Linked DNA regions of Methyloferula stellata AR4. The protein of the gene in region 2 interacts with the protein of the main gene of each other region in a pairwise test. Links are inferred from orthologs where the notes say so. Each region holds a gene or a part of one and is shown on either strand. Other genes may lie near its edges.

Region 1 (6,271 bases), 2.4 Mb from region 2 along the record:
AAGCCAGTTCGTCCATGCCAAAGACGAGAACAGAGGTTTCTTCGCTCATGGATGTATCGTTCGTCCGAGACGCGCCGGGTTGAACTGCCAGCTTCGCGCGGCAGGGGCAGCCGGTCAATACGTCAGTTTGAGTAAAAAGATCAGATTTTATGTCAGTCTTGTCATTCGGCCGCGAGGACGGACGGATCGGCAAGCCAAATCTCGAACTCTGCCGCAGCGCGAAGACCCAGCGCGCGTTTTTTTGCCGCGGCTTTGGCAGGCCCGCGCAGGCGTTTGCCATCCTCAGTGGAGATTTTCTCGGAAAGTGGCGGGAAAAGCCCAAAATTGGCATTCATGGGCTGAAAAGACGAAGGACCGCCGTCTATCACCTCGATATGGCCGCCGGTGATGTGGTTGAGGAGGGCGCCGATCGCTGTGGTCGAGGGCGGCGAGGCGAAACTTTCGCCCCTGCGCGAAGCGGCGGCCATGCGGCCAGCGATCAAACCGACCGCCGCGCTCTCGACATAGCCTTCGCATCCGGTGATCTGTCCGGCAAAGCGCAGACGTGGCTCTGCTTTGAGCCTTAGCTCTGCGTCGAGCACGCGCGGCGAATTCAAGAACGTGTTGCGGTGCATCCCGCCAAGCCGCGCGAAAGCCGCTTGCTCCAACCCTGGAATGGTCCGAAACACATCGGCCTGCGCGCCATGTTTCAACTTGGTCTGGAAGCCGACCATATTATAGAGCGTGCCCAGCGCATTATCCTGACGCAACTGCACAATCGCATAGGCCTTCACCGTCGGGTTGTGCGGGTTGGTGAGGCCGAAGGGTTTCATCGGGCCATGCCGCAAGGTTTCGCGGCCGCGCTCTGCCATCACCTCGATCGGCAGACAGCCGTCGAAATAGGGTGTCTTCTCGAACTCTTTGAAATCGATTTTCTCGGCGTTGAGCAGAGCATCTATGAAGGCCTCGTATTGCTCCTTGTTCATGGGGCAATTGATATAATCCGCGCCTGTGCCGCCCGGGCCTGCCTTATCGTAGCGCGATTGAAACCAGGCCTTGCTCATATCGATCGCGTCGCGATGAACGACGGGCGCGATCGCATCGAAAAAGGCGAGGCCCGATTCACCTGTCAGCTCTGCAACGGCTTGCCCGAGCGCTGGCGCCGTCAAAGGCCCGGTGGCAATGATCACATTGTCCCACTCTTGCGGCGGCAGGCCTTCGATTTCTTCGCGCAGCACGGTGATTAGCGGCTGCGAGGAGACCATCTTCGTGACGTAAGCTGCGAAGCCTTCGCGATCGACGGCGAGCGCGCCGCCGGCCGGCACTTTATGCGCGTCGGCTGCCGTCATGATGAGCGAATTCATCCGCCGCATTTCCCGATGCAGAACGCCGATGGCGCTGGCGTCGGGATCGTCGGCACGAAACGAATTGGAGCAGACGAGCTCGGCGAATTGCGCCGATCTATGAACCTCCGTCTGGCGAACCGGGCGCATCTCGTGCAGGACCACGGGCACGCCCGCGAGCGCGATCTGCCATGCCGCTTCGGAGCCTGCGAGGCCGGCGCCGATCACATGGACTGGAGCAAAAGATGAATTGGAAAGATCGGGATTATTTGCCATGAGCAGAGTCTAGAGCCTGTTTCAGTCAGGTTCAATCATTTGACTTATTGCAGCAGGCTCTAGGTCAATAGGTTCACGCATGTCCTTATCGGAAAAGTCGAACAACTTTTCCGGGACTTGCTTAAAACATTTTCGCAGCCAAGGGGACAAGGTTCGCAATGTCGGCAGCAGATCAAGGAATGAAGGAGTTCTCGCACGATGGGGTTGCGATCGCCTATATTGACGAAGCGCCGAAAGGCCAAGACCTCAATCAGCCTATTCTTCTCATCCATGGCTTCGCTTCGACCCATGCGGTGAACTGGGTGCTGCCGCTTTGGGTCAAGACTTTGACCGAGGCCGGGCGCCGCGTGATCGCCTTCGACAATCGCGGCCATGGACGCAGCGGCAAGCTCTATGATCCGCAAGACTACACGATCGTCAAAATGGCCGGCGACGCTTTAGCCTTGCTCGATCATCTCAAGATCGCGCAAGCCGACGTCATGGGCTATTCGCTCGGTGCGCGCATCGCAACCTCGCTGGCCAAAACCCATGAGGAGCGGGTCCGCGCGCTGATCATCGGCGGGCTTGGCTATAATCTCATCGATGGGTCGGGTCTTCCATCGAACCTTGCCGAAGCCATGGAGGCGGGGTCGGCCGATGAGCTGACGGATCCGGTACAGAAAATGTTTCGGGCTTTCGCCGAGGCCACCAAAAGCGATTTGAAGGCGCTGGCGGCCTGCCTGCGCGGCTCTCGCCAGCATATGAGCGAGGCCGAGGTCGCAGCCATGAATCTGCCTGTGCTGGTGGCTGTCGGGACGGACGATGAGATCGCCGGACGCGCGGAACGCCTCGCGGCTTTGTTTCCGAATGCCCAGGCTTTGGATATTCCCGGACGCGACCACAACAAGGCTGTTGGCGATAAAGTCTATAAAAATACTGTACTCAACTTCTTGAGTTCCAGAGCATGAAATTCTATGGAAAGTGGGGTGGCGGCGCAGAGATTGCTTAAGTAACGGACGCCCGCCATAGAGGGCTGGGGCCGAGGGAGTTGTGGCGTGTCTTTCAGCAACACCATGCACGAAGCCGCTCATGTCATCAGCATCGAAAGCGTCGATCCGATCTTCGCGCGAATGCGGACGGAAGCCGAGGAAACGATCCATCGCGAACCCGAGATTTCGGGCATCATGATGTCGACGATCCTCAATCACGACACGCTTGAAAGCGCGATCATCCACAGGCTCGCGGCGCGGCTTGGTCATCCCGAAGTGCCGGGCGATCTCATCCGCAAGACCTATCTCGATGTGCTGGCCCATGATCCTTCGATCGCGGAAGCCTTCCGCGCCGATCTGGTGGCGGTCGTCGATCGCGACCCGGCCTGTGTGCGCGTGATCGAGCCCGTCCTCTATTTCAAAGGCTTTCACGCCATTCAAACGCACCGGCTCGCGCATGCTTTGTGGAATGCCGGCCGCCGCGATTTCGCGCTTTATCTCCAGAGCCGTTCGTCGGAGGTTTTCCAGACCGATATTCATCCGGCCGCGCAATTCGGAAAGAGCATTTTCCTCGATCATGCGACCGGCCTCGTCGTTGGCTCGACGGCCGTCATCGAGGATGGCGTCTCGATGCTTCAGGATGTCACGCTCGGCGGCACCGGCAAGGAAAAGGGCGACCGTCACCCCAAGATCCGGCATGGGGTGCTGATCGGCGCCGGCGCGAAGATCCTCGGCAATATAGAGGTCGGTCATTGCGCCAGGATCGCGGCGGGCTCCGTTGTGCTGCATCCGGTGCCAAACAATAAGACGGTGGCCGGCGTTCCGGCCAAAATCGTCGGCGAGGCCGGCTGTGCCGAACCGGCGCTCAGCATGGATCAGATCCTCGCCACGAAACCGGCTGTGATCTAGCATGATCCCGAAAAGCTGCAGACTTTTCGGACAAGATCATGCTGTAAAATAAGTTCAAAGCGGGGTCGTGACCAATGGGCGCGGCACCCTGTTTTATTCCCCGGACTTGCGGTCGAAGCGCTTTTCTGGCAAAGGCACGCTCCTCGTCTGAAAGGGAGATGGCCTTTGGACAAAGCCGAATTGCGTAAATTGCAAGGCTTCCTGCGTCAGACCTTTGGCCATCAAGGCATCAAAGTCACGCAAGCGCGTAAAAACCCCGACGATGCCGAAGTGCATCTCGGCGAGCGGCAGATCGGTTCCCTCGTCGTCGATGACGAAGACGGCGACCGCTCCTTTGCCTTCGACATGAAGATTCCGGTCGGCCGCGAAGTGCTGCAGGAATATCTGCGGCGGCTGTTCGAAAACGACCAGCTCAAGATCGTGCCGCGCCACAAGAAGAACGATTCGGTCGAGCTCAACCGCGGCGACGATTTCTTGGGCGTCATTTCAGCCGACGATCCGAAAGGCCATAGCTACACCTTGCAGATGGCCATTCTCGATTTCGACCTCGAAGATTTTTGAGGCAGGCTCACCTTATAACCCGCCTTGAATGGTGATTGGCACCAGGACGACTTCATGCCTTTTTATGAAATTGACGGTCTTGCTCCGACTTTGCCTGAGAGCGGCCGCTTCTGGATCGCACCCGACGTGCAAATCGTCGGCGATGTCCGGTTCGGCGAAGACGCCTCGGTCTGGTTCGGCTCTGTGCTGCGCGGCGACAATGATTCGATCACGCTTGGCGCGGGGTCGAACATTCAAGACGGCTGCCTCGTGCATACTGACCCGGGCTTTCCGGTCTCCCTCGGCGCTCATAGTTCCGTCGGCCATGGCGTGATGCTGCACGGCTGCTCGATCGGCGAGAAGAGCTTGATCGGCATGCGCGCGATCATTTTGAACGGTGCGAAGATCGGTAATAATTGTCTTGTCGGAGCCGGGTCGCTTGTGACCGAAGGCAAGGAATTTCCCGACAATTCGCTGATCATCGGCAGTCCCGCGCGGGTCATGCGGACGCTCGAAGAAAAAGACCTGAAGCGCATGCAAGGCGCGGCCGGCTATGTGGCGCGCTGGCAGCGCTACAAGAAGGGGCTTGTCGTCCGCAGCGCATGATCACGCTCAATCGTCGAGCCGTCATTACGAGGAGCGAAGCGACGAAGCAATCCAAAGCCTTGAGTTGTAGAACTGGATGCTTCGCTTCGCTCGCAAAGACGGCGCAATGATTAGGTTCCGATTCTGAGAAAAACATGAACTGAGATTCGCACTTGGGGGCGAGCGCGTGATCAAACTTTGGGGCCGCAATACGTCCAGCAATGTCGCGAAGGTGATCTGGTTGCTGGAAGAACTAGGCCTGCAATACCAACGCGTCGACGCTGGCGGTTCCTTCGGTGGCACGGACACGCCACACTATCGCGCGATGAACCCGCTCGGTCTGGTTCCAGCGCTCGAGGAAGATGATTTCACCCTCTTCGAGAGCAACGCGATCCTGCGTTATATCTGCAACGCGCATGCGGCGCATAGCACGCTCTATCCGCAGGCGCTGCATGCACGCGCGACGGTCGAAGCGTGGATGGATTTCCAGCAGACCTCGCTCTCGCGTCATCAGTCGATCGCGTTTCATGGTCTGGTCCGTATCGCACCCGAAAAGCGCGACAACGCGGCGATTGCCGCCGCAATCAATGAAGCCGCCCGCATATGGGCGATCCTGGATGCGCGCCTCGCTTCGCATCCATACATCGTGGGCGATGATATCACGCTCGCGGATATTGCCTTCGGTCCGCATGTGCATCGCTGGTTCAACATGTCCTTCGAGCGGCTGGCCGCACCCGATCTACATGCATGGTATCAGCGCTTGCTGGCGCGACCGGCTTTTAAAGCGAATTGTGCCGGCCCGCTCGTCTGACTGAGGCGATCTCGCCCGTCGCACGCTTGGACCCGTTCAGAGCCGCAAGTCTTCAGAGCCGCAAGTCTTCGTTGAACAGTTCGATTGGAATCTGCGCATCGAATTCAACCGCCATGCCTTTGTCGAAGTGGCGGATGATATAGCCGCGCATCGAGCCGAGGCGGACTTTCGTGTTGATCGGAAGTTTGAGTTCCGTCGCGATGGCGGCGCCGGAAATCGAGACATTGTCCAGTTTCACGAGATGCTCGCGGCCGTCTTCGAGCTGCAGGATGCAATGCCGGAGATTCGGCACGAGCCGGTCATGTCTGCGGTCGGCTTTTTCGAGGGATTCGCGATTGACCAGCCAAGTGAGCTGGTCGGCGATCTTTTCGCGCTTATTGCCCGGCAGGATCAGGGTCAGCGCGAAGCCGAACAGAGTGTGGCGGACGATATTGCCTTCGATCCGGCCGATATAATCGAGATAGATGACAACGCGTTCTCCGACCCTGCCGCGCACGGGCGCGGCGACGGAGACGCCGTTCGGCGAAAAATCGATCGTGCGGCACGGGAACTCGCGCTTGTCCTCCAACATATATCGGCCCGGAACCGAGACGTTTATACGTTGGTAGTCGCGTCGTTCTTGCGGCTGCCGGACAGAACTCGTTATCGCGGTCATCGATGGGCGAACCTCGCGTGCGACAGAGCGGCTGGCACGGCTGAGGTTAACATGTGGGAAGTTGGGTTAATGTCAGCTTACCGAGGGCGTATTTTTACGTATTTCCAATATAGATTCGTAAGTGTCTGCGTTGCTCGCAAGATGAGAAACTTGGGCTGAGCCCGACATTGGCAGGCGTTGCCCGCGCCGCCCCTCGGGCTGAGAT
Region 2 (6,354 bases):
TTAATATGCTTCTTATCAGTCACGGGTTGCTTCGCCTCGCCGCCCAAGCCTCGCGAAATGAAATCAAGCCTGAAATGATCGTGAAATACGCCGCCGATAGGGCTTCTTGCACGCGCCGGCTGTCTTCGCTGCGAGCTGGTCAGGCCCCCGACCAATGACGTCCGTCATCCATCCCCTTTAAAGCAGTGCGGAGTTAGACCATGGCACTTCAACTTGGCGATATCGCCCCCGACTTCGAGACCGAAACCACCGAAGGCCCCATCCAATTCCATAAATGGTTGGGCGATTCTTGGGGCATTCTCTTCTCGCATCCGAAGAACTTCACCCCGATCTGCACGACCGAACTCGGCTATACCGCTAAACTGAAGCCCGAATTCGACAAGCGCAACGTCAAGGTCATCGGCCTCTCCGTCGATGAACTCGCCAATCATGACAAATGGGCAGAGGACATCAAGGAAACCCAAGGCCATGCCGTGAATTTCCCGGTCATCGCCGATCCGCAGCGTAAGGTCGCCAACCTCTATGGCATGATCCATCCGAATGCGAACGACACGCTCACCGTGCGCTCCGTCTTCGTCATCGGCCCCGACAAGAAGATCAAGCTCACCCTCACTTATCCGGCGAGCACCGGCCGCAATTTCGATGAGATCTTGCGCGTCATCGACTCTCTGCAACTCACTGCGAAGCATCAGGTCGCAACGCCGGTGAATTGGAAAAATGGCGAAGATGTCGTCATCGTTCCGGCCGTCTCCGACGAAGATGCCAAGAAGAAATACCCGGCCGGCTGGAAGACCTTGAAGCCCTATCTGCGCGTCGTTGCCCAGCCGCAAGGCTGAGCTTCGCCGCGCTGAAAAGCCCTTTCGCGACCCTCGCCGCGAGAGGGCTTTTTCACGTTTTGGAAACAAGCCGATATGGCTCGGCAGCCGGACGCGGACGGCTCAAATAAGCCCGAAATCATTGCGAAACGTACTGCCGATAATGTGTGCTTTGATTTAACACCCTGCTCCGGTAGGATTATTATTCAGTACAGGGCGCGAAAGTGGAATTGTCCTCGCGCTGGATGCAGTCGAGTTTTGGGAGGATCACATGGCACAAGCGGCATTGAAGGCCGAGAGCCCCGCAACGACGCAGGTTCCGGGACGCGGGCGGATTTATGATTCCATCACCGATACGATCGGCAATACGCCCATCGTGCGCCTGAACAAGATCGCCGCCGAAAAGGGCGTGAAGGCCAATCTCCTAGCCAAGCTCGAATTCTTCAATCCGATTGCGAGCGTCAAGGATCGTATCGGCGTTCACATGATCACGGTCCTGGAAGAGACCGGTAAGATCAAGCCCGGCGTCACGACCCTGATCGAGCCGACCTCCGGCAATACCGGCATCGCGCTCGCCTTCGTCGCCGCCGCGCGCGGCTATAAGCTCATTCTGGTCATGCCGGAATCGATGTCGATCGAGCGCCGCAAAATGCTGGCACTGCTCGGCGCCGAACTCGTGCTGACACCTGCTCCGCAAGGAATGAAAGGCGCCGTCGCCAAGGCCGAAGAACTTTCCGCTGCGACGCCAGACTCGGTCGTCCCGCGTCAATTCGACAATCCGGCCAATCCGGAAATCCATCGCCTCACCACGGCCGAAGAAATCTGGAACGACACGAATGGCGAGATCGACGCTTTCGTTGCCGGTGTCGGCACCGGCGGCACGATCACCGGCGTCGCGCAGGTCTTGAAGCCGCGCAAGCCCGGCATCAAGATCGTCGCGATCGAGCCGGAAGACTCGCCGATCCTTTCAGGCGGCCAACCCGGCCCGCATAAGATCCAAGGCATTGGTGCCGGCTTCATTCCCTCGATCCTCGACCGCAGCCTGATCGACGAAGTGGTCACCGTCGGCAATCAGACGGCCTTCGATACGGCTCGCCTGCTCGCCCGGCTCGAAGGCATCCCGGCCGGCATTTCGTCGGGCGCAGCGGTGGCAGCAGCCTGCGAGATCGGGTCGCGTCCGGAATTCGCCGGTAAGAATATCGTCCTGATCATCCCCTCCTTCGCCGAACGCTATCTCTCGACGGCGCTCTTCGAAGGGCTGTGATCCAACAATCGCGAATGCAGAAAACGCGCGGTGCAACAGCATCGCGCGTTTGCATCAGAAGATCCGTCGATCTTCGCGATCTAGTTGAACGTGACCTGCGGCACCCGCGTGCTTTTACGCTTCGGCTGCGCCGGCGTTTTCGAGACTGAGCGGGATACCGGCTTTTTGCTTGCGGCTTTCGCCTTAGCCGGGGCGGCGGAAATATCCGCCGCACAGTCAAGCTGTCTCAGAGCCCGTTCCCAATGCTCATAGGCACGTCCGTCGGGACAGCCTTCCAATTCCCAGATTGCATACGCAAGATGTCTGACCCGCTCTTCCAATTCAATGTTCATCGCATCGCCCCTAGCTGTGCTCGACATGTCTGGCAGGTCCCTGTTGGATAGGGATTTATGGTTAACGAAATCTTAAGACGAGCCAGACCGGAAGCATCCGGAAGGGCAGCTCTGCCTTGACCGGCGGGGCTTGCGATGCGACGAACGACGCGATCTCAAATGCTTTGCTGGGGAACGAAGATGGCCGCGCGCTACGACATTTTGGGTTTTGGCAATGCCATCGTCGATGTGCTCGCATTCGCCGACGACGATCTTCTCGCCAAACATAATCTCAACAAAGGCTCAATGCAGCTCGTCGATGAGAAGACCGCGCAGGTCCTCTACGAGGCCATGGGCCCGACAACCATCGTCTCCGGCGGATCCGCCGCCAATACGATCATCGGCGCCGCGAGCTTTGGATGCCGCACGGCCTTTGTCGGCCGCGTCAAAGCCGATGACCCTGGTAAAATGTTTGCCCATGACATCCAGCGGGCGAAAGTCGATTTCGCGACCCCCGCCTCGCCCGATGGCGCCGCGACCGCGCGCTGCCTCGTCTTCGTGACGCCGGATGGGCAGCGAACGATGAATACATTTCTCGGCGCCTGCCAGAATCTCACAGAGGCCGATGTCGATGAGGCCGTCGTCGCGCAATCTTCCATCATCTATCTCGAAGGCTATTTGTGGGACCCGCCGGCGGCGAAGGCCGCTTTCGTCAAGGCCTCGAAAATCGCCCGCGCCGCAGGCCAGCGCGTGGCTCTCACGCTGTCTGACGCCTTTTGCGTCGATCGGTATCGCGACGAGTTTTTAGCACTGATCCGCGACGGGTCGGTGCAGATCCTGTTTGCCAACGAGCATGAATTGCATTCGCTGTATCAGACCGGCGATTTCGACACCGCGCTCGGCCTCCTGCGCAACGAAGGCCTGCTCGCGGTCGTCACGCGATCCGAAAAAGGCTGCGTCGTGGTCAAGGGCGAGACGAGCGTCGCAGTGCCGGCTTTTCCGGTCGAGAGTGTCGTCGATACGACGGGCGCAGGCGACCTCTTCGCGGCCGGATTTCTGGCTGGCCTCACCAAGGACAAGGATCTTGCGACCTGCGCCAGATTGGGTGCCATGGCGGCGGCCGAAATCATTCAGCACATCGGCGCAAGACCGCAGAAGGATCTGGCGCTGATGGCCGCCGACAACGGGCTCGTTTTGTAAGAGCAAGCTTGGTGGGCGTAAGCCGGGTGAGGGGTTACGATTTTGCATTAAGGGATCTTACCCCCCTCATCCGTCACGCTCCGCGTGACACCTTCTCCCGCAAGGGGAGAAGGACGCCCACCATCATTCGTGCTTACACCGGCACCAGAATCTCGCCCTTGCCGAGCACGGCCATGTCACCCATCACGCGGCGCAGAGGCGTCGCGAAAAGTCTAGAACCGAGGCGGCTATCCGTTTTCAACGCCCGGCTGAAGACGCTGGCGAACGCCGAGTTCAAAGGCCCGCAATCGATGAAGGTCGGCGGCAGCGGCGAGGCATGCCCAAGCACCAAGGTGCCGCGCCGCATCAGATAGCCGGGGTTGATGCCCGATTGCCCTGCCACGACCAAAGTGCCGGCGACGATCCGGCTTGCCGGCCAATCGCCCGCATCGCCTTCGACGATAATGGTGCCGCGCCGCAGCCGGTCGGCCGCGCGATGGCCGGCCGAACCGCGCACGATGAGCAGGCCGCCTTCCATGCCGTGGATTTCGCCTTCGCGCGGGCCACCTATAAAATCGCCGGCATGGCCGAGAATTTCGAGCCTTCCGCCCTTCATGCGCGATCCCGCATAATGGCCGGCGCTACCGGCGATCACGAGCGTGCCGCCTTCGAGCAGGCGCCCGGCATTCATGCCGACGTCGCCATTGATGCGGAGCACGCCACCTTTCATGCCCTGCCCGACGCAGTCGAAACGATCAGAGCCGCCTTCGATGATAATCTCGTCCGAGGCCGCGCCCTTGAGCTTGAACACGTCGCCGACCGTCAGCTTGTCGCGCGTCGTTCCGATCTCGAGCGCCGCGATGTCGGCGAGATTCTTGCCCGCGATCACATGCGGCACAAGCGGGGAAAGATCGAGCCGCTGCACCGGGCTCGACTTGAGGCTGAGTTGCAGCGGCTTCATGCGACGTAATCTTTCAGATGGAAGTGGAACGGTCCGAGCTTGCCGCCATAATTGCCGGCGCCGACGCGTTTTGCGCCGCGTTTTGCGCCAAGCCGGATAATCGCCTTCAGGCCCGCCCGCATGGCGTCGGCGACCGCCTGTTCCGTCAGGCCGTCGATGACGATTTCGAGCACGCAACCGACATCTTCATCGAGAATCGTCTTTGCCGCACCGCGCAAGGTCGGGCAATAGGCATCGTTCGTCGATGCCGACAAGGCCTTATATTTCGAGCCGACTTTCGAGCCCGACCGCACGATTCCGCCTGGAAAGGGCATGATCGCATCGCGCACGCCATGCATAGCTGTGACGGCAGCTTCCGTTGCCCGCATCGTCGCTTCCCAATCGGGCCCCATGATGAGGAGATTGCCGCCGCCGACGGCGCCCTTGGTCAGGCCCGTGGTGGCTTCGCAGAGAAATTCGCCATCCATGACGGGCACGCGCCAATAATGCTTGTCGAGCAGTTTCTTGGAGACCTGCCAGCCGTCGCCGAAATAGCGGATCTGATCGCCGAGCTTGAGCCGGTCTGGCGCATCGAGATCGCCGAAACAGGCCGACCCCGGCGAAGTCAAAACGCATTGGCCGACGCGGTTGACGAGTTGGCTTTGCAAGCCATCGGTGGACATGGCGAAGATCAGCACGCGCACGCCAGGGCGGCCGTCCGGCGTATTGCGCGCATCGACCTCGCAATCGATGCCGGCCTCAGCGCCGCAGCCGATGACCGATGTCGCAAAGCCCGTCATCGTCGTCGCGGCCTGCCGCGCCCACTTCTTGTTCGGCGCGGTGATCAGGATCGCGGTGCCGCGCATCGGAAAGGCTTCGGCGAAGGTCTCGTCGATCCGTACGCCATTCTTGACTATTGGGCGCATGCGACCTCCTCGAAGGCATGCTCGCGCTCCGTAACCGCATGCGGCCGCACTTTGAACACGTCGCGCGAAATGCCGTAGAGATCGTCGAAATAGCCAGACAGCCTCCGGTCCATCGCCGTGTCGTAACCGGGATTGACCTTGAGCGCGCGGCCCCAGCGGTAATGAATGACGTGGCCCTCGCGCACGACGAGATCGCCATCCTTGAAGACGAGATGCGCGGCGCGGAACATTTGCGCGCGGTCCTGGTCGTCGTGATAGACCGCGACATCGGCCAGGGCGCCCGCGCCGAGATGGCCGCGATCGCGAAGGCCGAGCAGTTTGGCCGGCGCCGCGCGGGTCATGGTGGCGACTTCCTGCAGCGTATATTCGCGCGAGATCGAGCGAAGCGTCGTCATGTCGATCGCCGCCGCCGGAAGATCGGCAATCCACTTTTCGCGATAGTTGCGATCCATCAGAAGCGCGAAAATATCCGGATAGGTCGTGAAGGGCGCGCCATTCGGATGATCCGTCGTGAAGAAGACGCGCATCGGATCATTCGTCAGCAAGAACAGTTCGAGACCGCTCGCCCATTGCACGACATTATAGAAATCGTTCGAGCGGTAATCGTAAGGCACGATGCCGCCACCGTTCGAATCGCCGTCGAAGATGACGGATTTTTTGGGCCGCGCCGTGGGCGTCGCATTGTACTGGCGCATCACGTCGCTCGAGATCGTCACCGTCTGGCGGAACATCACCTGGCCGATATCGACCGTGACGTTCTTATTGGCGTTGACCGCTTCGGCAAGCCGCGCCGCCGCGGAGGAGAAGCCTTTCGAGCCCTCCGTTCCGTAAGAATAGAATTGCAGATGCGCGAGATGGAGCGGCAGGCCACGCGCGGCTGCGATCGTCGCCAGCGCCGTATCGACATTGCCCGGAATGC

What was found.
Region 1: the proteins of cysK (region 2) and cysE interact in binary tests that used the Escherichia coli proteins (3 or more experiments, as listed by UniProt). The link is inferred for Methyloferula stellata AR4 from one-to-one orthologs.

What each region holds. Positions count from the first base shown.
Region 1 is NZ_ARWA01000001.1:3,580,155-3,586,425, reverse strand. What follows is about bases 1,789-4,562. They hold cysE (serine O-acetyltransferase), read left to right. Parts: upstream 1,789-2,650; coding sequence 2,651-3,475; downstream 3,476-4,562. Other genes in these bases: A3OQ_RS0117695 (gamma carbonic anhydrase family protein), read left to right, coding at 4,091-4,562; A3OQ_RS0117700 (DUF3126 family protein), read left to right, coding at 3,641-4,036; A3OQ_RS0117710 (alpha/beta fold hydrolase), read left to right, coding at 1,789-2,545. Outside these bases: A3OQ_RS0117720 (biotin/lipoyl attachment domain-containing protein), read right to left, coding at 1-49; methylenetetrahydrofolate--tRNA-(uracil(54)-C(5))-methyltransferase (FADH(2)-oxidizing) TrmFO, read right to left, coding at 162-1,598; more of A3OQ_RS0117710, read left to right, coding at 1,778-1,788; more of A3OQ_RS0117695, read left to right, coding at 4,563-4,621; A3OQ_RS0117690 (glutathione S-transferase family protein), read left to right, coding at 4,788-5,411; A3OQ_RS0117685 (PilZ domain-containing protein), read right to left, coding at 5,464-6,066; A3OQ_RS22930 (PAS domain-containing protein), read right to left, coding at 6,161-6,271.
Region 2 is NZ_ARWA01000001.1:1,187,114-1,193,467, reverse strand. Bases 226-3,082 are described here. They hold cysK (cysteine synthase A), read left to right. Parts: upstream 226-1,086; coding sequence 1,087-2,079; downstream 2,080-3,082. Other genes in these bases: A3OQ_RS0105820 (adenosine kinase), read left to right, coding at 2,592-3,082; A3OQ_RS25320 (DUF2934 domain-containing protein), read right to left, coding at 2,160-2,411; A3OQ_RS0105835 (peroxiredoxin), read left to right, coding at 226-836. Also shown: more of A3OQ_RS0105835, read left to right, coding at 201-225; more of A3OQ_RS0105820, read left to right, coding at 3,083-3,590; A3OQ_RS0105815 (formylmethanofuran dehydrogenase subunit C), read right to left, coding at 3,724-4,530; fhcD (formylmethanofuran--tetrahydromethanopterin N-formyltransferase), read right to left, coding at 4,527-5,435; A3OQ_RS0105805 (formylmethanofuran dehydrogenase subunit A), read right to left, coding at 5,423-6,354.